Regions from separate parts of the Bradyrhizobium sp. 62B genome, predicted to be linked through region 3. Evidence: predicted binding sites of a transcription regulator. Region 3 holds the regulator's gene; each other region holds the start of a gene.
What was found. The regulator LexA, encoded in region 3, represses DNA repair genes until DNA is damaged. The targets are predictions, from matches to a motif close to TGTTCNNNNTGTGTTCNG.
Positions count from the first base shown of each region.

Region 1: ruvC (crossover junction endodeoxyribonuclease RuvC) is a predicted target of LexA. The motif match lies at 6,949-6,966, and genes of this name have one in related genera.
Region 2: ML401_RS08865 (PA0069 family radical SAM protein) is a predicted target of LexA. The motif match lies at 2,000-2,017, and genes of this name have one in related genera.

Region 1 covers NZ_CP092841.2:6,456,415-6,467,014, reverse strand. The annotation lists gene ML401_RS31010 (hypothetical protein) at 284-628, opposite strand; partial or broken gene ML401_RS31005 (c-type cytochrome) at 1,014-1,222, opposite strand; gene ML401_RS31000 (methyl-accepting chemotaxis protein) at 1,433-2,857, opposite strand; gene ML401_RS30995 (methyl-accepting chemotaxis protein) at 2,966-4,714, opposite strand; gene ML401_RS30990 (YebC/PmpR family DNA-binding transcriptional regulator) at 4,933-5,679, shown strand; gene ML401_RS30985 (IS110 family transposase) at 5,740-6,606, opposite strand; gene ruvC (crossover junction endodeoxyribonuclease RuvC) at 6,997-7,524, shown strand; gene ruvA (Holliday junction branch migration protein RuvA) at 7,521-8,138, shown strand; gene ruvB (Holliday junction branch migration DNA helicase RuvB) at 8,159-9,193, shown strand; gene ML401_RS30965 (metallophosphoesterase) at 9,318-10,238, shown strand; gene ybgC (tol-pal system-associated acyl-CoA thioesterase) at 10,351-10,600, shown strand, end outside.
Region 2 covers NZ_CP092841.2:1,876,815-1,887,414, forward strand. The annotation lists gene ML401_RS08860 (phosphoketolase) at 1-1,817, opposite strand, end outside; gene ML401_RS08865 (PA0069 family radical SAM protein) at 2,039-3,217, shown strand; gene ML401_RS08870 (VOC family protein) at 3,253-3,708, shown strand; gene ML401_RS08875 (ribonuclease HII) at 3,782-4,678, shown strand; gene ML401_RS08880 (glycosyltransferase family 39 protein) at 4,957-6,465, shown strand; gene ML401_RS08885 (uracil-DNA glycosylase family protein) at 6,541-7,347, opposite strand; gene ML401_RS08890 (electron transfer flavoprotein-ubiquinone oxidoreductase) at 7,484-9,145, shown strand; gene ML401_RS08895 (tetratricopeptide repeat protein) at 9,453-10,600, shown strand, end outside.
Region 3 covers NZ_CP092841.2:3,392,749-3,403,348, reverse strand. The annotation lists gene ML401_RS15905 (EAL domain-containing protein) at 1-474, shown strand, start outside; gene ML401_RS15900 (SDR family oxidoreductase) at 784-1,539, shown strand; gene ML401_RS15895 (S41 family peptidase) at 1,615-2,952, opposite strand; gene ML401_RS15890 (alpha-hydroxy acid oxidase) at 3,314-4,447, shown strand; gene ML401_RS15885 (HAD-IA family hydrolase) at 4,457-5,086, shown strand; gene ML401_RS15880 (hypothetical protein) at 5,257-5,463, shown strand; gene glp (gephyrin-like molybdotransferase Glp) at 5,665-6,876, shown strand; gene lexA (transcriptional repressor LexA) at 7,052-7,753, shown strand; gene ML401_RS15865 (hypothetical protein) at 8,286-8,720, shown strand; gene ML401_RS15860 (ComEC/Rec2 family competence protein) at 8,728-10,600, opposite strand, start outside.

The DNA.
Region 1 (10,600 bases), 3.1 Mb from region 3:
CGTCCAAGCAGCCAACCCTTCGGGCTGGAGATGGTCGTTTGAGCGAGAAGCACGTCCGCCGAAAACTGGCACTTCTTGCGATCGTGTCGGGGCAATTCTCGCCGCCGAATGGGCAATCAATCAAGCGCTCAAGCAGAATTGCTCTTCGAAAACGAACAGCTGAAAGGTTGGGTTCAAATATCGTGTGTGGCTGAGCGGCGGCCGCGTGCGAGCGCAACGTTCTGATCCAAGAGCTTCAGCTGGTCAATCGGACGATAGAGAAGCGCCCCCGCATCTGTTCGGATCATTTGTTCGGCCAATCATCCGGCTTCATATGCTTGGCTTCTTCTTCGGCGAGAAGCTGGAGCAACATACGGTGTCGAGCTTCGTCACGATGCGGGTCATCGGCGCTCATGGCGATAAGCTTCCGATAGCAACGGATGTTTTCGTTGACGACATAGTTCCGCATGTTGCGCCCTCCCGAGAAATGGGACTTCAGGTCGCACCTGAGATCATTACTAGCTGCGCATTGCGCGCGCGACGCAAGATCGATTTGCTGTGGAGGTGGAAAAATGCGGGACAGTGCCGCCGTCCCACAACCGATCGATGATTTTGCAACAAACTGGCCTTGCGGTCGTTCTGTCATCATCACCGGCTCTGCCTTGGGCTTCCGGTGGCTGAGAGACCCGGCTGTGCTCCCGCTCATGAACGGGAGTCACTCATGGAAAAGTCGTCACGGGAGCCCATCGCGCTGACCTGCCCAAAGTGCGGGAGGCAACCCAAGTTCATCACCACCTTTCTAGTCCCGCGAACAGGGCATACCGTCCGCATGTTCACCTGCGAGTGCGGGAAGCAAAACTGGATCGAAAGCGAATAGGAAGTGAGTCGCGGAAAGGGCTGGGCTGACGCACCCGTCCTGCAGGCAGCTGGCCGGGACCTTACAGGGACTTCGAAACACCAACTGTCTGATATCTATAGCGCTCTCCTCGCTACCTTCTCCCACAGGGGAAGGCGCGTGGTCATCGCGGCGAGATTTACTCCGCCGTCTGCTGCCGCAACCCCGCGACATCCCTCGCCGTCAGCTTCGAGCCTTTCGCGCCGAACCGCGCCGTCACGTAATTCGCCACCGCCGCGATCTCGTCGTCGGTGTATGAATTGCCGAACGGCGGCATCGAGAGCGCGCCGTCGGGCGTATGTCGCTTGATGCCGGAATCACGATCTGTGCGACGTTGGTCGCGGCGGGGGTCGTTGACGGGCAGAGCAGCTCTATTCTCCCGGAGAGGGCGGCAACGAGACGATGGTCTTTCAGAACAGGAGCCTCACGCTCCTGTTCTGCCCGACGCGTCAAAACGCGTCGTGGCCTGCCGGCGTAAGCCATTGATTCCGCACGCCCCGGCTACTGTGCATGGGGTTGTTTTCGAACTTTTGAGTTGAGACGCGGAAGCGCCGGCCGTCAGCCCTGCCTAAATCCCATCCGGAAGGCGCCCCAGTGCTTGCCGCGGATCACGATCGGCGACGAAAGATCCTTCATCAGCACGAACTGTCCGCCGCCCATGTCGCGCCGGTAGGTCTGGAGCAGGAACGGCTTGGTATTGCCCGCGACCTTCTTCACCGTGCGGTCGTTGAACAGGCGGCGGTTGCGGCAGTTGGCGTTATTCCAGACGGGGTCCTTGCCCTGCGGCAGGCGGTAGTTCGGATTGTGGGTCGGCAGATAGCCATCCCGCGCCCAGGCGACGCAATAGACGATGCGCGGATCCGATTTCTGGATCGGGTCCTGGATCGCGGGCAGCACGCGGTCGGTGAATTCGACGTAGTTGGTGAGGTACTGCTTCGGATCTGTGCCGGGAATTTCGCGATAGGTCTCGTCGAGGAGCTGGTCCAGCGTGATGTCGCCGCGATCGATGGCGGCTTCGAACTCGGCCGTGATCCGCTTCGCGGTGTCGACCACGATTCGGATCAGCGGCGTGTCCGACGTCTCGACGCCGCTGTCGGCGATCAGCGCGATCAGTCCTTCGGACGTGTCGAGCAGCTTGGCCACGCGCTCGTCGGCGTTCTTGAGGTCGCGCGAGGAGAGGTCGACGCCCTTGGCGAGCTCGTTGAGCTCGCTGATGACGGTGTCGCAATGTCCGAGATTGGAGGTCGCCGCGCGCGTGACGCTGCCGATCTCCGCTTCGACCGACGCAAATCCCTGCTGGACGCGCGAGATGATGCTGGAGATCTGCTGGGCGCCTTCGCCGGCGGTCTTGGCACGTTGCGAGGCGTCGCTGCTTTCGCCGATCAGGCCTTCGATCTGACCATCGAGGTCGCGCACGGTGTCCGAGATCTGATGCGTGGCCTGGCGGGTGGCTTCGGCGAGGTTCTTCACTTCGCTTGCGACCACCGCGAAGCCGCGGCCGGCATTGCCGGCGCGGGCGGCCTCGATGGTCGCGTTCAGCGCGAGCAGATTGGTCTGCTTGGCGATCGCCTCGATCGAGCCGGACACCTTCGCCACCTGCGCAAGCGCCGAGCCGACGGCGCTAAGGCGCGCCTCGATCCGCTCCACGGCTGCGACGAGCTCGGAGATGTGACTGACCGCGGTGTCGACGGCGCTGCGGGACTGCGCGATCTCGCCGACCGCCGCCGACGTGGTCGTCTGCACGGCCTGCGATGCATTGGCGATGTCGTGATTGGCCGAGACCATCGTCTCGGCCGTGCTCTGGAGGTGGTGGAACCGGTCGGACTGGCTCGCAACGCGGCTTGCGACTTCCTGGACGTTGCCGGCAATATCGGCGAGCTCCACGCCGAGGCCGCCGATGCGGTCGGCGAGCTGATCAATCAGCCGTTCGGCAAGCGTGCGGTTGGAGCCGGTGTCCATGACGGCAAGTTGTACGACGGACATGTTCGATGAGTCCTCCAGTCAGAGCCGCAACCCGGCTCACGGCGGCATTCCCATTCCAGTCGCGACTTTAGAGGATGATTCGCGGCAGGCGTCTTGCCTGAGCGTGCACTACAGCTTGTAGGCGGTACGGAATCCACCCCAGTGCCGGCCCTGCACGCGGATCGGGACGTCGATCTCGCGCATCATCACCGTGTTCCCGTTGCCCATGTCGCGCGCATAGCTTTGGACCAGGTACGATCGCAGGTTGCGCGCGGCAGCCAACCCCGCCGGATCGTTGAATATCCGGCGGTTGCGGCTGTTGGCCGTGTTCCAGGCAACGTCGCCCGGCCGCTGCGGATGCGAATAGATCTTGTTGTGCACCGGCAGGAAGCCGTTGCGGTCGACCATGGCGCAGAAGGCCATGCGCTGGTCCTTCGCCAGAAAGGCTTCCTGGAATGGCGGCAGGGCCCGGTCGGCCCAGTCGAGATATTTCGTGCGGTATTGCTGCGGATTGGTCCCGGCGATCTCGGCATAGTCGGTGTCGAAGAGGTCGTCGATCTTGACCTCGCCGCGTGCCACCGCCTGCTCAAAGATATTGGTCAGCGCGTTGCCCGCCTCCATGGCGCGGGTGACGAACTCGGTGTTCTCCTCGTGGATCGACCAGAGCTTGTCCTCGATCTTTTCGCGGAGCTCGGCATTGGGGCTGGCGAACTGTGCGCGGGCGCCGGCCTTGGACTGCTCGATCACGCGCAGCCGGCAGGCGCCGACGTCTTCGAGCGTGCCTTCGATCATAGCTTGCGGTGCGAGCCGGCCAGCGTCAGCGCCGCCGATCAGCACGCCGTCCATCGAGATCTCATAGACCGGCATCACGCCGCGCGCGCTCTCGAGCTTGAGATGGCAGGGCAGCCGTTCGGTCTTGCGGCGATCGTCGTGCTCGCTCTGGCGCAGCAGCACGGCGCAGCGCGACTTCAGCTTTTGCGCGAAGGTGGTGACGGCTTTGCCGGCACTGGCGACATTCTCGCCATGGCTCTCGGCAGCCTTCGTCGCGGCATCGATCTCGGCCGCGCTCTCGCCGACCGAGACGATGAACTCCGAGGCGCTCGCGGCATTGCCGGAGACTTCGCTGGTGGTGGCGTTCTGTTCGGCGACCGCGCCGTTAACGGTCTCGAACACCGGGCGGATCGCCTCGATCGCCTGCGAGATGCGGTGCACGGCATCGGCGGAGCCGGCGGCGTCGCGCTGCAATGCGTCGATCTTCTTGGTGATCTCTTCGGTCGCGCCTTGCGTCTGCACCGCGAGGGCCTTGACCTCGGTGGCGACGACCGCGAAGCCTTTTCCTGCAGCGCCCGCGCGCGCGGCCTCGATCGTCGAGTTGAGCGCGAGCAGCGTCGTCTGCCGCGCGATCTGCGCGATCAGATTGACGACGTTGCCGATGGCGGCTGAGGATTCGCGCAGGCGATCGACATTGGCGCGGGCTTCCTGTGCCGCGGCGCTGGCCTCGTCGGCGAGCTTGCCGGCCTCGCGAACCTGCGCCCCGATACCCAGGGCGGATTGGGTGAACTTGTCGGCGGCATGGGCGAAGGTGGATGCGGTCGATTGCGCGGCGTTGGTGCGGCCGGTCAGGGCATCGGTGCGGTCGCGGATGGCGGCAAGCGTCGCCGCGGTCGCTTCGGCGCCGCCGGCCACGGAATTGGCGGCGCGTTCGAGCTGGCGGATCATGGCGCCGAGCTCGAGTTCCAAAAGCTCCAGGATTTCCCGTGCCGAATCAGTTTCGGCCACGGCAGCGGGCTCGGAATGGGCCGCCGGCTGCGGAGCCGCCGGGGCGGCCGCAGGCGCGGCCTGGTCCGGCAGGCGCTTCCGAAATAGTCCGAACGCCATCAGCTCTCTCTCGTCGGGATAAGGTCGGGCGCTATTTTCGCAGTCCGGAATGAAATCAGGGTTAACGGTGCCTCACCTCTAGGCACCGTCCATTACGGGGGTTACCTTTACAGTGCTACCTCAGAGGCCCAGATCCCTTTGATTCCGGTGGGGTGGCGGCCTATAAGGCCGCGCTTCCCACGCTCACCTTTGGCTGACGATTTTCCAAGAGACCACGCATGGCCGGACATTCCCAATTCAAGAACATCATGCACCGCAAGGGGCGGCAGGATGCGCAGAAGTCGAAGCTGTTCGGCAAGCTGGCGCGGGAAATCACCGTCGCAGCCAAGCTCGGCACGCCCGACCCGGCCATGAACCCGCGCCTGCGTGCGGCTATCATCGCGGCGCGCCAGGAGAACATGCCGAAGGACAATATCGAGCGTGCCGTCAAGAAGGCGCTCGGTAACGAGGGCGAAAACTATGAAGAGATCCGTTACGAGGGCTACGGCCCCGGCGGCGTCGCCGTCATCGTCGAGGCGCTGACCGACAACCGCAACCGCGCCGCCTCCGACATCCGCTCCTTCTTCACCAAGTCGGGCGGCAATCTCGGCGAAACCGGCTCGGTGTCCTTCATGTTCGACCGCACCGGCATCATCGAATACGACCGCAGCGTCGCCTCCGACGACGCCGTGCTGGATGCCGCGATCGAGGCCGGCGCCGACGACGTCGTTTCCGGCGAAGGCGGTCACGAGATCTACGCCTCGACCGAAGGCTATCGCGACGTCGCCAAGGCGCTGGAAGCCAAATTCGGAGAGCCGCGCAAGGCCGCGCTGATCTGGAAGCCGCAGAATACGGTCGCAGTCGATGACGAGACCGGCGAGAAGCTCTTGAAGCTGATGGATCTGCTCAACGAGCACGACGACGTCCAGCAGGTCTACGCCAATTTCGAGGTGTCGGACGCGCTTGTCGCGAAGATGGGCGGCTGAGGCTGCTCGTGTCCCGGACGCGCCGCGGCGTGAAACGCTGCTGCGCAGAGCCGGCAACTGTTATGTTGGTCTGGTGTACAGGTACGGCTTTCGATCGCGCATGATGGCGTTGAGGACCGTCAACAGCTTCCTGGCAACGGCAATGAGAGCGAGCTTGGCAGGTTTACCGGCCTGTCGCAGTCGAGCGTAGAAGGCCTTGAATGGATCGGCCCGGCGGACCGCATTGAGAGCGGCCATGTAGAGGGCATCGCGGACGCGCTTTCGGCCCCCGACGATCTTCCGCTTGCCGCGGTAAGCGCCGCTGTCGACGTTGAAGGGAGCCAGGCCGGCGAGCGCGGCCACCTGCTTCGGTCCCACTTTTCCGAGTTCCGGCATCTGCGCGATCAGCTGCATGCAGGTTACGGGGCCCACGCCGGGAAGTGACCGCATCAACTGCGCATCATCGGAGACCTCCGGCTCAGTCTTGATCAGCGCGCTAATATCGGCCTCGATTTCGGCGATCTCATTGTCGAGGACTTCAATGAGCCGACCGATGCGATCGGCCATGGCGCGGTCCTCGGCCTCGCTGCGCCTGTTCTTCTCCTGGGCACGCATGAGAACCAGTTGATCCCGCCGTTTTGCAAGCCCCGCCAGGGCATTGCGGGCAGGATTGGCAGCCTGCTCAGCGGCAGGCTGCATGGCCCGGGCAAAGCTCGCCAGCATCCGGGCATCGATCGGGTCGGTCTTGGCGAGCTGGCCGCTGGCGCGCGCAAAGTCCCGGGCCCGGGCCGGGTTGATCCGGGCAAAGCGGATGCCGGCCTGGCTGAGCGCCTCACGAAGCTCAAGGTCATAGACGCCCGTGGCTTCAAAGACGACCAGCACATCGCATCGCCAACGCGCCGCGATCTGTGTGATGGCCTGCGGCGCGTTGGCGATGCGCTCCGGCACGCCCAGGCTCTCATCGAAGATATCGAGATATCGTTTGGAGACGTCGATTCCGACGTAACGAGGGCGTATGATCATGGTGCCTGTCCCTGTGATGCGAGGTCTGTTGGCGCAGCCTCGTGCAACTGTTCAGGTTGATAGATGGAACGGGCGGGAGACCGAGCCGGCTCACGGCGTCAAGCGCCAAGGACCCAACGGCTTCCCGCCCACTCCACCATGACAGAATTTCGATACACAGGGACCCATCGTCCCGCAGGCATCGGTGCCGATATGGGCCCCGGTTCAGCGCCGCACCGCTTCGCGCTGCGTCGCGCCCGGGGCGCGGGCCACTTCCCCTGTTACTTCTGTTCTGTTTCTGTTTCGCTCTCATCGGCCAGCCGCTATCACTGGCCCATGACCGCGCTCCCGATTCGCCAACCCGTCCGCATCATCGGCATCGACCCCGGCCTGCGCCGCACCGGCTGGGGCGTGATCGAGGCTGACGGCAACCGCCTGATCTATGTGGCTTGCGGCTCGGTGGAACCGCCGAACGACCTGCCGCTGGCGAGCCGGCTGCTCGCGATCCATGAAGGGCTGGCGGCCGTGCTTTCGAACCACCAGCCGATGGAAGCCGCGGTCGAGCAGACCTTCGTCAACAAGGACGGCGTTGCGACGCTGAAGCTCGGCCAGGCTCGCGGCGTCGCCATGCTGGCGCCCGCAATGTTCGGCATCTCTGTCGCCGAATACGCGCCCAACCAGGTCAAGAAAACCGTCGTCGGCGCCGGTCACGCCGAGAAGGCCCAGATCGCGATGATGCTGAAGATCCTTCTGCCCAAGGCCGATCCGCCGTCGGCAGACGCCGCCGATGCGCTCGCCATCGCCATCACCCATGCCCATCACCGCCAGAGCACCGCGCTCCGGCTGAAGGTGGCGAGCCTATGATCGGCAAGCTCAAGGGCCTGATCGATTCCTACGGCGAAGACTTCGTCATCCTCGACGTCGGCGGTGTCGGCTATCAGGTGCATTGCTCCTCGCGCACCTTGCAGCATCTGCCCTCGCCGGGCGAAGCCGCCGTGCTGTCGATCGAGACCTATGTCCGCGAGGATCAAATCAAACTGTTCGGCTTCCGCACCGATCAGGAGCGCGAATGGTTTCGTCTGCTGCAGACCGTGCAGGGCGTCGGCGCCAAGGTCGCGCTCGCCGTGCTCGGCACGCTGGCGCCTTCCGATCTCGCCAATGCGATCGCGCTCCGCGACAAGGCGGCGGTGGCGCGCACGCCCGGCGTCGGCCCCAAGGTCGCCGAGCGCATCGTCACCGAATTGAAGGACAAGGCGCCGGCCTTCGCCAATGTCGATCCCGCGGTGGTGCATCTCGCAGGCGCGGTCGACGATCAACGAGCCCCACGCCCGGTCGCGGATGCGATCTCCGCGCTGGTCAATCTCGGCTATGGCCAGCCGCAGGCGGCCGCTGCGATTGCATCTGCCTCGCGCAGCGCCGGTGAGAATGCCGAGACGGCGCAGCTCATTCGCCTTGGCCTGAAGGAGCTCGCGAAGTGAGCGATCCCAAGGCCAGCCGCATGGTTTCGCCCGAGCGCCGCAGCGACGATGTCGGCGACACCGCGCTGCGTCCGCAATCGCTGTCCGATTTCGTCGGCCAGCAGCAGGCGCGCAAGAATCTCTCGATCTTCATCGAGGCTGCGCGCAAGCGCGGCGAGGCGCTCGATCACGTGCTGTTCGTCGGCCCGCCCGGCCTCGGCAAGACCACACTGGCGCAGATCGTGGCGAAGGAGCTCGGCGTCGGCTTTCGCGCCACTTCGGGACCTGTCATCGCCAAAGCCGGCGACCTCGCCGCGCTGCTGACCAATCTCGAAGAGCGCGACGTGCTGTTCATCGACGAGATCCATCGCCTCAGCCCGGCGGTGGAAGAGGTGCTCTATCCCGCGATGGAGGACTTTCAGCTCGACCTCATCATCGGCGAAGGTCCGGCAGCGCGCTCGGTGAAGATCGAGCTGTCGAAATTCACGCTGGTCGGCGCCACGACGCGCGCAGGCCTGCTCACCAATCCCTTGCGCGATCGCTTCGGCATTCCGGTCCGCCTGAATTTCTACACCATCGAGGAATTGGAAAGCATCGTCAGCCGCGGCGCGCGCGTGCTCAATGTCGGCATGAGCGCTGACGGCGCCAACGAGATCGCGCGCCGCGCCCGCGGCACGCCGCGCATCGCCGGGCGCCTGCTCCGTCGCGTGCGCGATTTTGCTTCCGCTGCCGATGCCGACAAGATCGATCGCAAGATCGCCGATCACGCGCTGAGCGCGCTCGAGGTCGACGCTGCGGGTCTCGACGCCATGGATCGCCGCTATCTCACCACCATCGCGATGAACTATGGCGGCGGACCGGTCGGCGTCGAGACCATGGCCGCGGCATTGTCCGAGCCGCGCGATGCGATCGAGGACATCATCGAGCCGTATCTGATCCAGTGCGGCTACCTCCAGCGCACCCCGCGCGGCCGCCTGCTCACCTCGCACGCCTTCCGCCATCTCGGCATCGCCGAGCCCTCGCGCGATGCGGCGGCACAGTTCGGCCTGTTCGGCACCGACGAGAGCGACGACTGATCTGCGCAAACGGCGCGCTCCTTTCATGAACTTCTGGTGATCTCGTGCAGACGATCTGCACGAGCGCACCCCAATTCCGCTCCATTCGGACCGCATCAAAAGAGCGCATTCCGATCGGGTTTTCATGATCACGCGCCGTCATTTCATCCGTTCCATCGGCGGGCTGTCCGCCCTCAGCGTCTCGACCGCCGCCTACGGCGTCGGCATCGAGCCGGTGCTGCGGCTCCGCGTCACCCGCTATCATCCCAAGCCGCGGCAATGGCCGGCGGATCTTTCGTTGAAGATCGCCGCCATCGCCGACATCCATGCCTGCAATCCCTGGATGTCGCTGGAACGGATCGAGGGCATCGTCGAACGCACCAACGCGTTGAAACCCGATCTCATCGTGTTGCTCGGCGACTATGTCGCCGGCCTCCATCACGTCACGCGCTTCATTCCGTCGCGCGAATGGGCGAGGGTGCTGGCCGGCCTGAAGGCGCCGCTCGGCGTCCATGCCGTGATGGGCAATCACGATTATTGGGACGACAAGACCGTGCAGCGGGCGGGACACGGGCCGACCATCGCGCATCGGGCGCTGGAGGCGGCCGGCATCCCCGTCTACGAGAACGATGTCGTGCGCCTTTCCAAGGACGGCCGCCCGTTCTGGCTCGCCGGGCTCGGCGATCAGCTGGCCTTCCTGCCGGCGCGGCGCTTTCGCAGCACCGGGCGCTTCGGCGCCGACGATCTCGCGGGCACGCTGGCGAAAGTCACCGACGATGCGCCAATCATCCTGCTCGCGCACGAGCCCAACATTGCACCGCTGGTACCTGCGCGCGTCGCGTTGCAACTGTCCGGCCATACCCATGGCGGCCAGGTCCGCCTGCTCGGCTGGTCGCCGGCCGTCTCGCCCAAGAACGGTATGCGGCTCGCCTATGGCCATTTCCGCCTGAAATGCGATCTCATCGTCTCCGGCGGCCTCGGCTGCAGCATCATGCCGGTCCGCGTCGGCGTGCCGCCCGAGATCGTCGAGGTGACGCTGGGGCGAGCTATGTCGGTTGTGTCCTGACCCGCTTGCGCGGGCGGCGGTTTTTGCGCAAAACGGGCTGATATCGACAAGCAAAGAGGCTCGCGACGTGACTGCCCATCTCGACGGCGAGATCCGCGACGGCCGCCACCACATGCAGGTGCGCGTCTATTACGAGGACACGGATTTTTCCGGCATCGTCTACCACGCCAATTATCTGCGCTACATGGAGCGTGGACGCACCAATCATTTGCGCTTGATGGGCGCCGAGCAGCAGGCTCTGTTCGAGCAGGCGGAGACGGAAGGCACGGGCTTCGCCTTCGTGGTGCGCTCGATGCATCTGGATTTTCTCAAGCCTGCGCGGATGGACGATGTGCTCGACGTCGTGACCTGGCCGGTTGCGG
Region 2 (10,600 bases), 1.5 Mb from region 3:
GCGTCGCAATGCGTGGCGGCGTCCTGCATCGAGAGCCATTGCGGCGCCGGCTGCTTGCCGGCGACGATGACGTTGATGCGGTTGTAGGTGCGCAGGCAGTGGTCGGCGATCCACAGCAGCGTGTTGGCATCGGGCGGGAAGTAGATGCGGACGATATCGGCCTTCTTGTTGGCGACGAGATCGACGAAGCCGGGGTCCTGATGGCTGAAGCCGTTATGGTCCTGGCGCCAGACATGCGAGGTCAGGAGATAATTGAGCGAGGCGATCGGGCGCCGCCATGGCAACTCGCGCGTGACCTTCAGCCACTTGGCATGCTGGTTGAACATGGAATCGACGATGTGGATGAAGGCCTCGTAGCAGGAGAAGAAGCCGTGCCGGCCCGTGAGCAGATAGCCTTCGAGCCAGCCCTGGCAGAGATGCTCGCTCAGCACCTCCATGACGCGGCCGTCCTGCGCCAGATGAACGTCGTAAGGTTCGATCGGCTCCATCCAGACCCGTTCGGTCGCCTCGAACACCGCATCGAGACGATTTGACGCGGTCTCGTCCGGACCCACGATGCGGAAGTTGCGCTCCTTCGCGTTGAGGCGGATGACATCGCGCAGGAATTTGCCGAGCTCGCGCGTCGCTTCGGCCACGACGCCGCCGGGCTGCGGCACCTCGATTGCAAAACGGTGGAAGTCCGGCAGCTTCAGCTCTTTCTTCAGAAGGCCGCCATTGGCATGCGGGTTGGCGCCCATGCGCCTGTTGCCGTCGGGCGCGAGCGCCTGAAGCTCGGGAACGAGGGCGCCGCTCGCGTCGAACAGTTTTTCGGGCTCATAGCTGCGCATCCAGTCTTCGAGCACTTTAAGGTGCGCCGGATTTTCGCGGCAGCCGGCCACGGGCACCTGATGGGCGCGCCAAAAGCCCTCGACCTTCTTGCCGTCGACCTCTTTCGGCCCGGTCCAGCCCTTCGGGCTGCGCAGCACGATCATCGGCCAGCGCGGCCGCTCGACGCTGCCGCGGCCGTCGCGTGCGTGCTGCTGGATCGAACGGATGCTGGCGAGCGCGACGTCGAGCGCGTCCGCCATGGCCTGGTGCATCAATTTGGGATCGTCGCCTTCGACGAACAGCGGCTCGTGTCCGAACCCGCGGAAGAGATCGCGGATTTCAGCATCCGGCATCCGCCCCAGCACGGTCGGATTGGCGATCTTGTAGCCGTTGAGATGCAGGATCGGCAGCACCGCGCCGTCATGGGCAGGATTTATGAACTTGTTGGAGTGCCATGACGCCGCGAGCGGGCCGGTCTCCGCCTCGCCATCGCCGACCACGCAGGCGACGACCAAATCGGGATTGTCCAGCGCCGCGCCATAGGCGTGCACCAATGCGTAGCCGAGCTCGCCGCCTTCGTGGATCGAGCCCGGCGTTTCGGGCGCTGCATGGCTCGGGATGCCGCCGGGGAACGAGAACTGCCTGAACAGCTTGCGCAATCCGTCCGCATCGCGCGCGATCTCGGGATAGATCTCGCTGTAGCTGCCTTCCAGATAGGTGTTGGCGACCATGCCGGGCCCGCCATGGCCGGGGCCACAGACATAGATCACGTTGAGATCGAGCGCGCGGATTACGCGGTTGAGATGGGCATAGATGAAGTTCAGGCCGGGCGTCGTGCCCCAATGGCCGAGCAGGCGCGGCTTGATGTGCTCGGCCCGCAACGGCTCGCGCAGCAGGGGATTGTCGAGCAGGTAGATTTGCCCGACGGAGAGGTAGTTTGCGGCGCGCCAGTAGCGATCGAGGAGATCGAGGTCATTGCTCGCCGTGGCCGATTGTTGTTGACTTGTCATGTTCTTGCCGATTGTTGCCGAGCTGAGCCTCGCGATCGTCACCAACATTGTTCCGGCGCGATCGATCCCTGACCGGCATCAAACGAGATCGTTGCGACAGCCATGTTGCGTGAGGTCAAAGGACCGCGCCCGAAATTTGGGCGGGTTACTTTGCATGGGGTTGTTTTCCGGTTTTTCGTTTGCGTTCTTGATTTGTTCCTTTTGCATGCTATCTTAGCTGCATGAGTCCAGCAGCATCCTCACATGCTCTCAAGCACCCGCCGGTCAAGGCGCCCTCCGAGCCGGCGGGTGCGGACTCTGACTTCCCTGCCGATTTTCCAGAACTTGGCGTCGCCATCGACCGCGCGCGCCGGCGCGGGCGGGGCGCGCAGTCCAATGCCAGCGGCCGCTTTGAGGCCGAGGCGCGCGTCGCGTTCGACGACGGCTGGCAGAGCCTGGAAGAGCTGCCGCCGTTCAAGACCACGGTCGCAATCGACACCTCGCGCAAGGTGATCACCCGCAACGATTCCCCCGATATCGGCTTCGACCGCTCGATCAATCCCTATCGCGGCTGCGAGCACGGCTGTGTCTATTGTTTCGCCCGGCCGACCCACGCCTATCTCGGCTTGTCACCGGGGCTGGACTTCGAATCCAAGCTGTTCGCAAAACCCGAGGCACCTGCGCTGCTCGAGAAGGAGCTCGCCGCCTCCGGCTACGAGCCGCGGATGATCGCGATCGGCACCAACACCGATCCCTACCAGCCGATCGAGCGCGAGAACAAGATCATGCGCGGCATCCTCGAGGTGCTGGAGCGTGCCGGCCATCCCGTCGGCATCGTCACCAAATCGGCGCTGGTGCTGCGCGACATCGATATTCTCCAGCGGATGGCCAAGCGCAACCTCGCCAAGGTCGCGATCTCCGTGACCTCGCTCGATCCGAAACTGGCGCGCACCATGGAGCCGCGCGCCGCGACGCCGCCTAAACGGCTGGAGGCGCTGAAGCAGCTCGCCGACGCCGGCATTCCGACCACCGTGATGGTCGCGCCCGTGATCCCCGCGCTGAACGATTCCGAGATCGAGCGCATTCTCGATGCTGCCGCCCATGCCGGCGTCAAGGAAGCCTCCTATGTGCTGCTGCGGCTGCCGCTGGAGGTGCGCGATCTTTTCCGCGAGTGGCTGATGGCGAATTATCCGGACCGCTATCGCCACGTCTTCACCCTGATCCGCGACATGCGCGGCGGCCGCGACTACGACGCCAAATGGGGCGAGCGGATGAAGGGCACGGGACCGATGGCCTGGACCATCGGCCGCCGCTTCGAAATCGCCTGCGAGCGGCTTGGGCTGAATAAGCGCCGCTCCAAGCTGACGACCGATCACTTTGCGCGGCCGAAGCGGAACGGCGATCAGCTCAGCCTGTTCTGACCCCTGTTTCTTACTTGGAGTGGAAGAGGCGCAGCATGGTCAGGGAACCCAACGTGCCGGTGCCGCGGCTCACCGTCATCACGCTCGGTGTCAGCGACATCCGTGCCAGCATCGCTTTTTACGACGCGCTCGGTTTCTCGCGCCGGCTGAAGGCGACCGGCGAGGCCGTCGCGTTCTACGAGACCGGTGGTCCGGTGCTCGCCTTGTATCGCTGGGACCAGCTCGCGGCCGACGCCGCGCTGCCCGACCAGCCGAGGCCGCAGGCCTTCCGCGGCATGACGCTCGCATGGAACTGTCGGACCCGTGAGGAGGTCGATGCGGTGATGGCCTTCGCGCTCGGCAAGGGCGCGAAGCCGGTGAAGGCCGCGCACGAGACCGATTACGGCGGCTATTCCGGTTATTTCGCCGATCCCGACGGCCATCTTTGGGAGGTCGTGGTCGCCCCCGGCATCGATGTCGGCGACGACAGGCGGGTGCATCTGGCCGAGTAGGGCGGCCTGAATAACGGGAATTGCGCCGGGTTCCCGGTTGCGCAGGCCGGGCCGCTTGCGCACCATCCCGGCCATGATTCGAGACAAGTCCGCGACGAAGCCGGCCAAAGACGCGCCCAAGACGGCTGCTGAAAAGAAGGCCGCTGAGAAGAGGGCTGCTGCAAAGAACGCAGCCCCTGCCAAGGCGGCAAAAGCGGCTGCGGCCAAGACAAATGTCACCACGGCCATTCCCGCCGGCAAGAAGGGTATCATTGCCGTCACCACCCCAAGCTTTCGCCGCGAGCGCGCGCTGATCAAGCGCGGCGTGTGGCCGGTCGCCGGCTGCGACGAGGCCGGCCGCGGGCCGCTGGCGGGGCCGGTGGTGGCGGCTGCCGTGATTCTCGACCCCAACCGCATCCCGCGCGGCATCGACGATTCCAAGCGCCTGACGGCCGAGGAGCGCGAAAAGCTGTTCGACAAGATCTGCGCCACCGCGCAGGTCTCGGTCGCCGTCGCCTCGCCCGCGCGAATCGACCGCGACAACATCCTGCGTGCCTCGCTGTGGGCGCTGAAGCGCGCTGTGGTGGCGCTGCCGGAGGCACCCCGGCACGTCTTCGTCGACGGCCGCGACCGGCTCGACACGCAATGCGACTGCGAGGCCGTGATCGGCGGCGACGGCATCGTGCTGTCGATCGCCGCAGCCTCCATCATCGCCAAGGTCACGCGGGACCGCCTGATGTGCGCGCTGGCACAGGACTGCCCCGGCTATGGCTTCGAGCAGCACAAAGGTTACGGCGTCCCCGAGCACCTCGATGCGCTGAATCGCCTCGGTCCCACCATCCACCACCGCAGCATCTTCGCTCCCGTCGCCGCCGCGCGTGCCAAGCACATGCCGTGGACCGTCGAGCCGGGGCAGGACCTGTTTACGGTGACCGAGGTCGAGGTGCAGGTGGAAGCCAGCGTCGAGATCGACGCATCGGCTGGGCTCTAGGCACCTAACCCAGCCCTCTGTCCATCATTCCCGGGCATCCGCGTTCTCTGGAGCGACAGGAAAGACTGGATGGCCGGGTCATAGGCGAGCGAAGCGACGCCGTCCTTCGGACGGTTAAGCCCGGGCACGACGATCTGTTGTGCGTGTGCCTTTCGCTCCGCGTAAGAACGGGGAGAGGGAGCAGACCGTCGTTGCCACAACGCGTGACGCCCTTTATCAAAACAGACGTGAGCGAATAGGGCCGGCTGGACGGGTTGGCTGCATCTTTCGGGCGTTGCATGCGGTTTACCTCCCTGGTCATCGAGCTCATTCGCGCCCGGCCGCGGCTGATCGTGTGGATCGCCGTGCTGCTGCAGGCTGCGATGTGGCTGTTCGTGGCGCTGGTTTTCTACCGCAGCCCGCCGGGCACGCTGGCGACGCTGCTGGCTTTCGGACGCGAATACCAGGTCGGCACCGACCTCGGACCGCCCCTGCCGGTCTGGCTCGCCGACATCGCCTATCGCGCTGCCGGCGGCCACATGTTCGGCGTCTATGTGCTGGCCCAGCTGTGCGAGATCGCGACGTTCATTGCGCTCTATCATCTGTCCCGCGCCGTGGTCGGCTCGCAGCAGGCGGTGCTCGCCGTGCTCCTGACCATGACTGTGCTCGCCTTCTCCTCGTCGGCGCTCGACTTCGGCCCCCTCGTGCTGGCCCGGCCGCTGTGGGCGCTGCTGCTGCTGCACTCCTGGCAGATCATCGGCCAGCGCCGCGGCAATGCCTGGTTCGCCTGGTCGATCGAGGCCGGTCTGTTGCTGCTGACGACGCCCGCGGCGATCTTCCTGCTGCTGCTGCTCGTCGTATTCGCGGTCTCGACCGCAGGCGGCCGCCGGACGCTGCGCGCGCTCGATCCGCTGTTCGCGCTTGTCGTCGTCGCGGTGCTGGCGCTGCCCTATGCCGTCTGGCTGATGCGCGCCGAGACGCTTGTGATGCCGGCCCTGCCGCAAATCTCGGAGCTGAATGCCCGAGCCCTGCACGCGGCCTGGCTGCTGGGCGGCCTCGTGCTCGGGGCCGCCGCGATTCCGGCGCTCGCCTTCCTCAACACCGGATTGTTCGCCACAAAGGGCGAGGAGCCGCCGATCATCTATCGTCCGCCGGTCGCGCCGCTCGCGCGCAACTTCGTCTATTTCTTCGCGCTGGCGCCGGCGCTCGGCGGGGTGATGATCTCCGGCCTGCTCGGGCTCGATTCCGTCGTCGGTGGTTCCGGGGTCGTATTGATCGTGTCCGGACTCGCCGTGGTGGTCGCGGCCGGCGATCTCATCGCGATGCGCCGTGCGCGAATGTTGCGGACGGTCTGGGCCGCGGCCGTCGTGGCCCCGGCCATCGGCGTCGTGCTGGCCGTCCTGTTGCTGCCCTGGACCGGTGCCAACGAGATTGCGACCTCGATGCCGGCGCGCGCGATCTCGGATTTCTTCGACGACAGCTTCGCCCGCCGCACCAACCATCGCCTGCGCGCCGTTGCCGGAGAGACGCAGCTTGCGAGCCTGATCACGCTGCATTCGGGCCGGCCGCATCTCTTCATCGACGCCGACCCTGCGCGCACGCCATGGATCAATCAGACGAAATTTGCCGAGACCGGGGGCGTCGTGGTCTGGCGCGCCTCCGACACCGCGGGCACGCCGCCGCCCGACATCCTCAAGCGCTTTCCCGGCATCGTGCCGGAAGTGCCGCGCGCCTTCGAATGGCTGGTGACCGGCCGCCAGCAGCTGCTGCGCATCGGCTGGGCCATCGTGCGGCCGAAGGGAACGTAGCGTAGGTCTGTGCCTCGGCTCTGAGGAGCGCCACTGCGTGACGCACCGCGTCCGGGACACGAGAGAGCTGGCTACCTACCCCGCCAGCACCTTCGCGATCGCGCGCAGATCCTGCCAGGCCAGCCTTTTGTACGACGGCGAGCGCAGCAGATAGGCCGGATGGAACGTCGGCAGCGCGCGGATGGTGCGCTGGCCGGTCTCGTAGTCGAACCAGCGCCCGCGGGTGCGCATGATGCCCTCGCGCGTTCCGAGCAGCGTCTGCGTCGAGGGATTGCCGAGCGTCACCAGCACGTCCGGGTTCACCAGCTCGATCTGGCGCTGGATGAAGGGCAGGCAGATCTGCGTCTCCTGCGGCGTCGGCGTGCGATTGCCGGGCGGCCGCCAGGGAATCACGTTGGCGATGTAGGCGGTGCTGCGGTTGAGGCCGATGGCTCCGATCATCAGGTCGAGCAGCTTGCCGCTGCGCCCGACGAAGGGCAGGCCCTCGATGTCCTCGTCGCGGCCCGGCGCCTCGCCGACGAACATGATGCGGGCCTGCGGATTGCCGTCGGCGAACACCAGCCGCGTCGCCGTGTGCTTCAGCGCGCAGCCCTCGAAGCTCTGCATCAGCTCGCGCAGCGCCTCCAGCGTCGGCGCGGTGCGCGCCGCCTCGCGCGCGGAGGCGATGGCGATGTCGGGGGCAGGGGCGGCCTCGCCGCGCATGACCGCGGGGGCAGCGACGGGGCGCGGTGCCTCGACCGAAGGCGCCGCACGCGGGGCCGGCGGTGGGGCATCCAATTCCGCCAGGCGGTCGATCGGTTCCTCGGCGAGCGCGCAATCGACGCCGGCCTCCAGATAGAAGGCGAGAAGCTCTCGGACGGTGGGTGCGGGTTCGGGGATCATCTGGAAAGTCAGACTATTAGTTCATCTTAGACCGCCTTGCATCCCAGCGAAATGCGATTCCGAGGTTGTCCTACCCGGAAAAATCGGAAACAAGGAGGCGCAAACGACCGAGGACCGTCTCAAGGGCTGAGATCAGATGAGCACCGAAGAACTTCCCCCGCGCGAATCCATGGAATTCGACGTCGTCATCGTCGGCGCCGGCCCCTCGGGCCTGTCGGCCGCGATCCGGCTGAAGCAGCTCAATGCCGATCTCAACGTCGTCGTGGTGGAGAAGGGCTCCGAGGTCGGCGCGCATATTCTCTCCGGCGCGGTGATCGATCCGGCCGGGCTCGACAAGCTGATCCCGGACTGGCGCGAGGATTCCGACTGCCCGCTGAAGACGCAGGTGAAGGACGATCGCTTCTATTGGATGACGGCCGGCGGCGCGATCAAGCTGCCGAACTTCGTGATGCCGCCGCTGATGGACAATCATCACTGCTTCATCGGCTCGCTCGGCAATGTCTGCCGCTGGCTGGCGCGCAAGGCCGAGGCGCTCGGCGTCGAGATCTATCCGGGCTTTGCCGCTGCCGAGGTGCTCTATGACGAGGAGGGCAGGGTCAAGGGCATCGCCACCGGCGATATGGGCATCGGCCGCGACGGCAAGCCGAAGGACTCCTTCACCCGTGGCATGGAATTGCTCGGCAAGTACACGCTGTTCGCCGAAGGCGCGCGGGGCAGCTTGACCAAGCAGCTCATCGCGAAGTTCGCGCTGGATGCCAAGAGCGAGCCGGCAAAGTTCGGCATCGGCCTCAAGGAAGTCTGGCAGATCGACCCGGCAAAACATCAGAAAGGGATGATCCAGCATTCTTTCGGCTGGCCGCTCGACCTGAAGACCGGCGGTGGCTCGTTCCTCTATCATTACGACGACAATCTCGTTGCCGTGGGCTTCGTCGTGCATCTGAACTACGACGATCCCTATCTGTCGCCGTTCGACGAGTTCCAGCGCTTCAAGACGCATCCGTCGATCCGCAGCACCTTCGAAGGCGCCAAGCGGCTCGCTTATGGTGCGCGCGCCATCACCGAGGGCGGCTATCAGTCGGTGCCGAAACTCAGCTTCCCCGGCGGCGCGCTGATCGGTTGCGCGGCCGGCTTCGTCAACGTGCCGCGCATCAAGGGCGTGCACAATGCGATGGGCACCGGCATGCTCTCAGCCGAGCACGTCGCGGCAGCGCTCGCCGCCGATCGCGCCAATGACGAACTTGTCGAGTACGAGAACGCCTGGCGCTCCTCGTCGGTGGGCAAGGACCTGTTCCTGGTGCGCAACGTCAAGCCTCTGTGGTCGAAGTTCGGCACCGTGCTCGGCGTCGCGCTCGGCGGCTTCGACATGTGGTGCAACACGCTGTTCGGCGCCTCGCTGTTCGGTACCCAGTCTCATGCCAAGCCCGATCGCGCTACGCTCGATCCGGCCAAACAGCATGCGCCGAAGAACTACCCGAAGCCGGACGGCAAGATCTCGTTCGACAAGCTGTCCTCCGTGTTCCTGTCCAACACCAACCATGAGGAGGACCAGCCGGTCCATCTCAAGGTCACGGACATGAACCTGCAGAAGACCTCGGAGCACGACGTCTTCGCCGGTCCTTCGAATCGCTATTGTCCCGCCGGCGTCTATGAGTGGGTCGAGGAGGGATCGAGCCCGCGTTTCCAGATCAACGCCCAGAACTGCGTCCATTGCAAAACCTGCGACGTGAAGGATCCCAACGGTAACATCACCTGGGTTCCCCCCGAGGGCGGCGGCGGTCCGAACTACGAGGCGATGTAACGGCCGGCCGGGCAAGCGGATCGGGTCACGACGTGGTCCGGTGCACGTTCGCGTGAGGAGGAGGCCGGGGCCCCTGGTCCTGGCCACGATAAGGCCATAGTAGCGGCGTCTTGGGGCTGCTCCTGACCGGTGACCTGGCCGTTTTGGGGTGTGCGGAAGGGGGCGTCCGGTCCGAATCCTTGCGGCGAAGCGCCAAAAGCGGCATTGTCGGCCCGACGGTTCCGGGTCCCGATGCCACCGGCCGCGTTCGCATGCGAGACGGCCCTCTGCTGCAAACCCAGGCACTACCAACTCAAGGCGAGCCCTGATGTTTTCAAATCGTTTCAACCGCTGGACTGTTGCCGCCATCGCCCTCATGGGCACAGCGATCGCGACCGTCCCGGGCAGGGTCCTGGCGCAGACGCCGGATCACCCGGAGAACACGGCGGCGCAGTTTCCGACCCGAAACGATCTGAAGTCGCTCACCGGGGCCGGCAGCTATCTCGCCGCCCGCCACGCCAGCGTCGAGCGTGACGCGGCCTCCGCCGCCGCGTTCTACCGCTCCGCCCTGCGCACCGATCCCAAGAACAACGAACTGCTCGATCGCGCCTTCATTTCGTCGGTCGCCGACGGCGACATCGAGGAGGCGGTCAAGCTCGCCGAGCGCGTCCTCACCATCGACAAGACCAACCGCGTCGCGCGTCTCGTCGTCGGCGTGCACGATCTCAAGGTGAAGAAGTACGCGGCCGCGCAGACCAACATCAACCAGTCGATCCGCGGTCCGATCACCGATCTCGTTGCCACGCTGCTCTCGGGCTGGGCCGCCTATGGTGCAGGCGATGCCAAGGGCGGTGTCGCCACCATCGACAAGCTGGCAGGTCCGGAATGGTATCCGCTGTTCAAGGACCTTCACGCCGGCATGATCCTCGAACTCTCCGGCAAGGAGAAGGACGCCGGCACCCGCTTCGAGCGCGCCTACAAGCTCGACGATTCCATGCTGCGCGTGACCGAGGCCTATGCGCGCTGGCTGTCGCGCAACAAGGACTCCGCCGCCGCGACCAATGTCTATCAGGCCTTCGACAAGAAGCTGGCGCGTCATCCGCTGATCCAGGAAGGCCTGCGCGAGACCAAGGCCGGCAAGAAGATGTCGCCGCTGGTCGATTCCGCCCAGGCCGGCGCCGCCGAAGCGCTCTACGGCATCGGCGCCACGCTGACCCGCCGCGGCGGCGAGGATCTGGCGCTGGTCTATCTCCAGCTCTCGCTCTACCTGCAGCCGACGCATCCGCTGGCGCTGCTCTCGCTCGCCGATCTCTATGAATCGGTGAAGCGGCCGCAGATGGCGATCAAGGTCTATGAGCGCGTGCCGTCGAGCTCGCCGCTCAAGCGCAACGCGCAGATCCAGCTCGCCATCGATCTGGATTCCGCCGACCGCACCGAGGAAGCGATCAAGATCCTCAAGGGCGTCACCACGGAGGA
Region 3 (10,600 bases):
GCTTCGAACCTGCCGGCAAGCCGGCTGGAGCTCGAGATCACCGAGGCGGTGCTGATCCGCGACGACGATGCCGCACTCACGATCCTGCACCAGCTCCGTGCCATCGGCGTGCGCATCGCGCTCGACGATTTCGGCACCGGCTACTCCTCGCTGAGCTATCTGCACCGCTTCCCGTTCGACAAGATCAAGATCGACCGCTGCTTCGTCGACGACATCGCCGGTCCCGACGGCTCCGCCAGCATCGTCCAGGCCGTCGTCAATCTGGCGGCGGCGCGCCGCATGACCACCACGGCCGAGGGCGTCGAGACCGAGGAGCAGCAGCGCCTGCTGCGTGCGCTCGGTTGCTCGGAAATGCAGGGCTATCTGTTCAGCGCCGCCAAGCCCGCCGACAAGGTGCTGGAGCTGTTCGCGCTGCATCGCAGCCGGCTTGCGCAGCGCGAAGGCAACGGCGGCCGCCGCCGCGAGGCGGGTTAGAATTCGTCCGTCTCGTCAGGCTTGACGGTGACGACCGGCCAAAGTATTTCCCGACATGCAGCTGCCGAGACGGCGCTGCCGTAGGCGTTACCGTCATCCAACGCGTCCTTTGTCGAGAGGATCCCAGCAGGGAGTTCTCGATTCACGAGACGCCACGGTCATGCCTTCACTTTTCCTGTCAGCGGATGTTCACCCGTTCAAGACGCTTAGGCAGGCGCGCACGCGCCGTGCTGCCGGCCGTCTTGCCGGATCGCTCGCCATGAGGATTTGCGGGATTGCCGTGGCCTTTCTCAATCGAAAGGCGACCCCATGAAGATGACTGGCAATACGATCCTCGTCACCGGCGGCACCAGCGGCATCGGCCGCGCGCTGGCCGAGGCTTTTCACGATCGCGGCAATCGCGTCATCGTCACCGGCCGGCGGCCGGCCCTGCTCGAGCAGATCGCGGCCGAGCGGCCTGGCGTGATCGGCCTGTCGCTCGACCTCGACGATCCCGCATCGCTGTCGCGCTTGTTGGCCGATATTCAGGCAGGCTTTCCCGGGCTCAACGTTCTGATCGCCAATGCCGGCATCTCGCGGCCGGAGGACCTTGCGGCGGAAGGCTGGGATGCCTCGGATGCGGAGGCCATCGTCGAGACCAACATTCTCGGCGTGCTGCGCGCGACGGCGGCGTTCCTACCGATCCTGAAGAGGCAACCGGACGCGACGATCATCGCGACCAGCTCGAACCTCGCCTTCGTGCCGCGTGCCGATTTCCCGACCTACTGCGCCAGCAAGGCGTTCCTGCACTCCTGGCTGCAGTCGCTGCGGCACCAGCTCCGCAGGATTCCCGTCGAGGTGCTGGAGCTCGCGCCGCCTTATGTGCAGACCGAGCTGACCGGGGCGCAGCAGGCCAGCGACGCCCGCGCCATGCCGCTGGCCGCTTACATCGCGGAGGTCATGCAATTGCTGGAGCTCCGGCTTCACCCGCGCGACGAGGTGCTGGTGGAGCGTGACCGCGCCCGCCGCTGGGCCGAGCGCGACGGCCGCTACGAGGCGACCTTTGCAGCCATGAATCCAAGCTGAGGCGACGTTCCAGACGAATTCGCCCGGAAGCGGCTATCCGCTTCCGGGCGATCCGTAGACCGGGAGTCGCAGAATTTAGTTCGGCACCGCGCCTTTCGAGGCAGGCTTGGCCGCAACCGCGTTCGCGGTGACGCCGTGCAGGAAGTCGTAAGCCGCATGCAAGGCCTTGTCGTCTTCCTCCTTGGGCGGGACGTAGGACTGTGACCCCGTCTGCTCGCCACCCTCGCCCGCCGACAGATGCCCGCGCATCTGGGACTCCGCCATGGTGTCCATGCGGCCCTTCAGCTCCGGCGGCACGTCCTGCAGGATCTCGATGTCGGGAGCGATGCCCTGGGCCTGGATCGAGCGGCCCGACGGCGTGTAGTAGCGCGCCGTGGTCAGCGCCAGTGCGCCATTGCCGGCGCCGAGCGGAATGATCGTCTGCACCGACCCCTTGCCGAACGAGCGCGTGCCGATGATCGTCGCGCGCTTGTGGTCGTGCAGCGCGCCGGCGACGATCTCCGAGGCCGAGGCCGAGCCGCCATTGACGAGCACCACCAGCGGCTTGCCCTTGGTGAGATCGCCGCCACGCGCGGTGAAGCGCTGGGTCTCCTCCGGGTTGCGGCCGCGGGTCGAAACGACCTCGCCGCGCTGCAGGAAGGCGCTCGACACCGACACGGCCTGGTCGAGCAGACCGCCCGGATTGTTGCGCAGGTCCACCACGTAGCCGACGAGCTTCTCCTGCGCGACGTCCTTGGTGATCGAGGCGATCGCCTTCTTCAGGCCGTCGGTGGTCTGCTCGTTGAACGAGGTGATGCGGACATAGCCGATGTCGCCGTTCTCGACATGGAAGCGCACCGGGCGCACATGAATGATCTCGCGCTTGATCGCGACGTCGAGCGGAGCGTCGGCGCCCTTGCGCACGATGGTGAGCTTGGTCTGGGTATCGACCGGGCCCTTCATCTTGTTGACCGCCTGCTCGAGCGTCATGCCCTGCACGGCCTCGCCGTCGATCTTGCTGATGAGGTCGCCGGACATCAGGCCGGCCTTCGAGGCGGGGGTATCGTCGATCGGCGAGACGACCTTGACGAGGCCGTCCTCCATCGTGACCTCGATGCCGAGGCCGCCGAACTCGCCGGAGGTGGTCTCCTGCATCTCGGTCCAGGCCTTCGCGTTCATGTAGCGCGAATGCGGATCGAGCGAGGTCACCATGCCGGTGATCGCGCCTTCAACCAGCTTGGCATTGTCCGGCTTCTCGACATAGCTAGCCTTCACGCGCTCGAACACTTCGCCGAACAGGTTGAGCTGGGAATAGGCATCATTCGCGTTCGCTGCCGCCCGCGCCGCCCATACGCCGCCGTGCGGGCTGGCTACCAGAAGGGTGAGACACGCTCCGGTGAGCGTGCCCAGAGGGAACAGCAGGGATTTCCGCATGGATGGGCTGGCCTTTTCGCTGGGCGGTTCGCTTTAAGCTTGTCTCTCGAGACTTGTCTTTCAACACTCGTCCTTCAAGACTTGTCTTTCGGGACTTGGAAGGCGCCATGCAATTGGCGATCCAGTCTGCTTCTCACAATACCATTCTGGTTTCTTCAAGGCCGGGATGCCGCGCCGACGGGTGCACCGCAGAAATCGCTTCGCCCGGACCTAAACTTTTGGCAACGTTGCAGGACTGGCCAGCCCGCAAGGGGAATCATCGGCCGGTCCACGCCCTGCTGCTATGCGATTTTAGGATAGTTTTGGAGGCCTGGACGGGTTAGGCGATGACATAAGGCTTCAAATTCTCGGGAGGATAACAATGAACGAAGCACCCCGCATCCGGCCGGAACGGAACGTCGAGCTCGGCGCCAGCAACGAGCCGTTCCAGAATCTGCACGAATTCATCCGGAAAGCGCGGGCCAACCTCAACCAGAACGCCTGGGATTACATCGTCGGCGCCGCCGAGACCGAAACCACGATGCGCCGCAACCGCATGGCGCTGGACGAGATCGCCTTCCGCCCGCGCGTGCTGCGCGACGTCCGCAAGGTCGACGGCGCGGTTCAGCAATTTGGCCGCAAGATGCGCCTTCCGGTGGTGCTGGCGCCCGTCGGCGCGCTCGAAATCTTCGATCCGGACGGTGCGGCGAGCGTCGCGCGCGGTGCCGGCACCTTCGGTGCGGCGCACATGCTGAGCTCGGTGTCCGAGCCGGGCCTGGAGAAGACCGCCGAGATGGCGCCCGATGCGCTCCGGCTCTACCAGCTCTATGTCCGCGGCGACGATTCCTTCGTCGCGGATGTCGTCAGCCGAAGCGAGAAGAACGGCTATGCCGCCTTCTGCCTGACCGTCGACACCGCCCATTACAGCCGTCGCGAACGTGACATCGCCAAGCGCTACGTTCGCGAGAGTCGCCTGCGCGCCACCGGCGGCGATTTCCAGAAGGGCCTGGAGTGGCGGACCGTGAAGATGATCAAAGACAAGTTCAAGATCCCGCTGATCCTGAAGGGCATCGCCACCGCCGAGGACGCGCTGATCGCGGTCGATCACGGCGTCGAATGGATCTACGTCTCCAACCACGGCGGCCGCCAGCTCGACCATGGCCGCGGTGCCATGCATGTGCTGCCCGAAATCGTCGAGGCCGTGAAGGGCCGCGCCAAGATCATGGTCGACGGCGGCATCTGTCGCGGCACCGACATCGTCAAGGCGATCGCGGCAGGGGCAGATCTCGTCGGCATCGGCCGGCTGCAATGCTGGGCGCTGGCGGCGGCCGGCGAAGCCGGCATCACGCGGATGCTGGAGCTGCTCGAGGACGAGGTGCTGCGCTGCCTCGGCCTGCTCGGCGCCACGTCGTTTGCCGAGGTCGACAAATCCTGCCTGCATCCGGCGACCGCCACCAACGCGCCGAGTGTGTTCAGCGCGTTTCCGCTGTTCGACCACGAACCTTATCGGTACTGAGTAAGAGGATTGCAGGTGACATCGCTCTCTCCCGGCAGCGCGGATGCGCTTCTGTTCGATCTCGGGCGCGTGGTGCTCGACATCGACTTCTCCAAGGCGATCGCTTGCTGGGCGGGACATGCCGGCTGCCAGCCCGAAAGCATCGTCGCGCGCTATGTGCGCGACGAGGCCTACCGGCTGCACGAGATGGGCAAGATCAGCGACGAGGATTATTTCGCCTCGCTACGCGCTTCGCTGGGGATCGGCATTTCGGATGCCCAGTTCCTGGAGGGCTGGAACGCGATCTTCGCCGGCGAGATGCCTGATATCGCCGAGTTGTTGCCGCGGGCGGCGAAAGAGATGCCGCTCTACGCCTTCTCCAACACCAACCGGCCGCATGTCGATTATTTCTCGAAGGAATATGCCGAGCTGCTCGGTCATTTCCGCGAGCTGTACCTGTCATCGAGCATCGGCCTGCGCAAACCGGATGCGGAGGCTTTCGACCATGTCGTCGCCGCGATCGGCGTGCCCGCCGAGCGCATCGTGTTCTTCGACGACCTCGCTGAGAACATCGAAGGCGCGCGGGCCCGCGGCCTGACGGCCGTGCATGTGACCTCGCCGCGCGACGTCGGGAAGGCCTTGAAAGCATTGGGCATCTGACGCCAGCCGCGGGTGCCACCCGGCCTCCCGGCAGCGACATCTTCCGGAACTAAATCTGCTGAAATTTTGGAACCTGATCACTTTGTGCATTTTTATACAGAGTTCCGGGAACGGAATACCGCCCTTCGGACTCTTGAGTCCGTTGGGACTTCTACATCGGACTGATCGACGTGCTGGGCAAAACCTATCTCACTAAGCAAGCCTCTCTCCTGCTTGAATTCGCAAGAAACACCTCGGATTCTGACCTTTCCGCCAAGCTGATCAGCAAGGCCGCCGACCTGAAATCGCAGGCCGATCCGCTCCCCGACAAGGATCAAGGGCCCAAAGCGCCCGACGTCGCATTTGAGATCAGTCCGGACGATCCGGCGGCACGGTGACCGTATCGGTGTTGGCGCTCGTGATTCTCGTCCTTCACGGCGCGCTGTCTCGGCTTCCAGATCATGCCCTGACGAACTTGCACTCCTCCACCACGGAGATCACGCAGGATAGATCATCCCGCGCGCTGCTTTGCCTCGCGCCTGCGGTCGGCTAGAACTCTCGCCGCCCCATTGAACGATGTGCGAGCAGGAGTTTTGCCCGTGGCCCTGATGCCGGTTTCCGACGCCCTTGCCGCGGTGCTGGCAGGTGCAGAGCCGCTGCCTGAACAGATGGTTGCACTCGACGAGGCCTATCACCGCGTGCTGGCACATGATGTCGCGGCGCGGCGCACGCAGCCGCCGCAAGCCATGTCGGCGATGGACGGCTATGCGGTGCGCGCGGCCGACGCAGCAGCGATCGATTCCCGGCTGACGGTGATTGGCGAGGTCGCCGCCGGCCGTCCTTTCGCGAGAGCGGTCGGCGCCGGCGAAGCCGTGCGGATCTTCACCGGCGGCGTCGTTCCCGACGGTGCGGACGCGGTCGTGATCCAGGAGGACACCGTCGCGGACGGCAACAGCGTCACGATCAAGGAAGCCGCGATCACCGGACGGCACATCCGCCCGGCCGGCGTCGACTTCCGTGAGGGTGACGTCCTCCTCCGCAAGGGCACGCGTCTGACCGAGCGCGATCTCGCGCTCGCTGCCGGAATGAATTACCCGCAGCTCGCCGTCTGCCGCCGTCCCAAGGTCGCGATCCTCGCCACCGGTGACGAACTGGTGATGCCGGGCTCAGCGCCCGGGCACGGCCAGATCGTCTATTCCAACGGCTATGCCCTGCACGCGCTCGCCCGCAGCGAGGGCGCCGACACCGTCGACCTCGGCGTCGCCGCCGACACGCTGGAGGCCACCACATCAGGCATCCGCCGCGCTCGCGAGAGCGGTGCCGATATCCTAATCACGACCGGCGGCGCGTCGGTCGGCGACCACGACCTGGTCCAGCAGGCACTCAGGGGCGAAGGCATCGCGATGGCGTTCTGGAAGATCGCCATGCGGCCGGGCAAGCCAATGATGCACGGGCGGCTCGGCGCCATGCGCGTGATCGGCCTGCCCGGCAATCCCGTGTCGTCCTATGTGTGCGCCTTCCTGTTCATGGTGCCGCTGATTCGCGCCTTGTCAGGCCGCTCGGTGATTCATCATCGTCGCGAACGTGCCGTGCTCGCCTGCGATCTCGGTGCCAACGACCAGCGCGAGGATTACTTGCGCGCGCGCCTCGAGCTGCGCGACGACGGCACGCTGGTCGCGCTTCCCGTCAGCCATCAGGATTCCTCTCTGCTTGCGAATCTTGCTGCGGCACAGGTACTTCTCGTGCGCCCACCCTTCGCGCCGAAGGCCGAGGCCGGAAGCCCCTGCGAGGTGCTGCGGCTCCCCGTCTGAGTGCACGGCCACACGCATTCCGCGAACCGCGCTTCGTTCACGGTAAATTAAGCAGTTGCGGAACATGTATCGAACATATAGTGTCCGTTCATGATTTGTTTCGAGGATGTAGCGGCTTATCGCTGAACTCATCGTCTCGGAATCGAACGACATCAACCGGGGGACTTTGGTCGAGATGTTAACGCGCAAACAATACGAGCTTCTGCGGTTCATCAGCGAGCGTTTGAAGGAAAGCGGCGTGCCGCCCTCCTTCGACGAGATGAAGGATGCGCTCGACCTGCGCTCGAAGTCGGGCATCCACCGCCTGATCACCGCGCTCGAGGAGCGCGGCTTCATCCGCCGGCTGCCCAACCGCGCCCGCGCCATCGAAGTGATCAAGCTGCCGGAGCTCCAGGCTGCCGCCGGCGCCCGGCGCGGCTTCACGCCGAGCGTCATCGAGGGCAATCTCGGCAAGATCCGCGCGAGCTCCAGCCCGCCCGTGGACGAGGGCGAGCGGCCCGTTGCGGTGCCCGTGATGGGCCGGATCGCGGCCGGCACGCCAATCGAGGCATTGCAGACCCGCAGTCACACCATCAGCGTGCCGCCCGACATGCTCGGCTCGGGCGAGCATTACGCTCTCGAGGTGCGCGGTGATTCCATGGTCGAGGCCGGTATCCTCGACGGCGACATGGCGCTGATCCAGCGCAACGAGAGCGCCGACACCGGCGACATCGTGGTGGCGCTGATCGACGACGAGGAGGCTACGCTCAAGCGCTTCCGCCGCCGCGGCGCGTCGATCGCGCTCGAGCCTGCCAATGCCGCCTATGAGGTGCGTATCCTGCCGCCGAACCGGGTGAAGATTCAGGGCAAGCTGATTGGGCTTTACCGGAAGTACTGAGTCCGGAAGAACTCAGTCCGAAAGTAGTTTTGGCGCCTGCGTGCGCCTTCGGTCGGCGTCGCCGATCTGAGATTGGAGCGGATGAATGTCCGCTCCGGCTGGATGATCATTCTGGTTCTGCACAGATTATCTGGCCCCTCCTCCACGGCCATCTTCGGCGGACCGCAGCGACATCGCGTCTGGGCGTTTCGGGTTCGGAAGACCAGATCGTTTGGGTGCAGCGGTCGCGGCATCGGGGCACGGGGCCGTTGCTGCGCCATCGGATTGCCATGTCCGCAACACCCAATTGCGCAGCGCCGCGATCGCGCCGGCAATGCGAAGTGTCGCTTTTGCAGTCGCTGACAGGCGCCGGCGTAATGCACCTCAGCCAGCTTTGTTCCTGGCGAATTCGGGAAAGTTAAAGTGATCGCGGGGTGCGGATCCCAGCCGCAGATTTGCCTACAACCAAGCACAGCGTTGGTGTTTAAACTCTGACAGAGGCCTGTGCCTCCAAGAGAGGCGCGGGTCGCTATCTTCACATGAGGAGCACCCGATGTGTGACTATAGCCTGCATGCCGTCGCGACGCGCCCCGCAGAAGTCGGCGAGACGATCGTCACGACAACCTTCCGCGGCACCTCGACGCGCGGCTTCGCATCCGAAGCCGACCTCTCCGTTGCGGTCTGCCTGCTGCCGGGAACGGAGCTCGCCTTCGCAGACAACGTCCGTTACGACAACCGCTGGATCTGGACGCGCACCGTCAACTCCCGCGTCGGCAAGTTCGGCAAGATCGATCCGCACATTCCCGATCGCCATCACGACGCGATCGAATTCCCTGATGGCAAATACGTGCTGGTGACTCAGCTCGTCGAAGGCCAGCGCGCAACCGTGCTGCAATTGCCCGTGACCCAACCGGTCGGCGAGCGCGAGCACAAGCCTGAGATCATCGCCGATAGCCGTTCGCCCGTCACACCGCTGCCGCTGGGCTGACAGAGGCTCAGTCCTCCGCCTGAAGATCGGCCTCCGACGGGGTCGCATCCTTGGCGCGCGGAGCCGCCGCCCTCGGCATGAGGGCTCCTTCGAAATCTCCCTCGCCGGCGGCCGCCGGCGACCAGGGACGGCTCGTGCCCCTCGCCCTCACCGCCTGAACTGCAAATCCGTCGCCACGCCGTGTCAACGCCAGCGCGCCCTGGCGAACGAGCCGCTGCCGATCCACCATCATCGCCGCGCAATCGGGCGGTGCGGGCCGTGACGTCACGACCAGTGCGGCACGGCTGCAATCGTCCGCGAGCGCATCGATGCGCGAGGCCAACGCAACCAGGCGCCCGTCGGCAAGCGGCGTGGCGCAGCCGGCCTCGTCGCACGACACCCCCTCGGCCAGCGCGCTGCTGCCGGCATCGCGCGGATCGGCGTCGGCCGCCAGCCACTCCTTCAGCATGAAATTGTCCTTGCCCGTCCTGATCAGGTGCAGGCGCCCGTCCCCGCCCCGCACCGCGACGCTGGCGCCGTCCCCGGCGATCAGGATATCGGGCTGCCGCACCGACAGGCCCCACGCGATGGACGTCAGCAGCACCACGGCACCGCACCAGCGCAAGGGCGTGCGCAACAGGCCCATCACGATGATGCCGAGGCTCGCGGCGATCAGCGGCGCGATCCCAAACGCCGGGATGCGGCCGACCGCGCCCGGCAAGGCCGCGACCCAGCGCGAGACCGCGACCATCCAGTCGATGCCGAGGCCCATCAGCCACCAGAAGACGCCATCGAGCCCGAAAGGCGCGGCCAGCAATCCCAACAGCCCCGCCGGCATCACCAGTGCCGAGACCACCGGCATCGCACCGAGATTGGCGAGCACGCCATAGGGCGTGACACGATGGAAGTGGAAGGCGGCATAGGGCGTGGTCGCAAGCCCCGCGATCAGCGAGGCCAGGAACAGCATCGCGATCTCGCGGCCGCCCCACAGCGCGACGCGCGCGGTGGCCGAATGATCGGGCGAGGCCAGCAGGTTCGGCATGCCGATCTGCACCAGCGCCACCAGCCCGAGCGTTGCCGCAAACGACATCTGGAAGCTCGGATGCACCAGCGCCTCCGGCGCGACCGCAAGCACGATCAGCGCCGCCACCGCCAGCGTGCGGAAGGTGATGGCGCGGCGATCGACCATCACCGCGATCAGCACCACCGCCGTCATGAAGAACGACCGTTGGGTTGCGACCTCGGCGCCCGAGAGCAGCAGATAGAACGCAGCCGCGACGAATGCTGCAGCCGCCGACCATTTCTTGATGGCGAAGCCGGCCGCCAGGCCCGGGATCAACGCCAGCAGCGCGCGCACCGCGAAGAAGACGACGCCGGCGACCACCGCCATGTGATAGCCGGAGATCGAGAGAACGTGTCCTAGCCCGGAGATGAACATCGCATCGTTGACAGGGGCGGAAATCGCATCGCGCCGCCCGGTGAGCAGTGCAGTTGCGATCGCGCGGTTGTCGCCCTCGAGCGTTGCGCGGATGCGGGCGTCGATCGCATCGCGCAGGCCCTGCATGAAGGCGGCATAGCGCAGCCGCAGGCCGCCCGCATCAGGCGGGATTGCAGCCGTAATTGCGCCCATCACGAAGCCGGAGGCGCCGATGCCCTGGAAGAACATGTCGCGTGAAAAGTCGTAGCTGCCGGGGCGGACCGGCGTGAGCGGCGGCATCAGCCGCGCCTTCAATTGAACGAAGCTGCCGACCTCGGGCGCGGTGCCCTTGCGCACGGAGAGGCGGACGCGGTCGAGCTTGACGTCGCTGCGCTGCGCCTCCATCGCGGTGACACGCAGCACGAAGCGATCGGTGCGCTCGCGGATGTCGCGCGTCTCGACGAAGCCCGACAGCGACACCGAA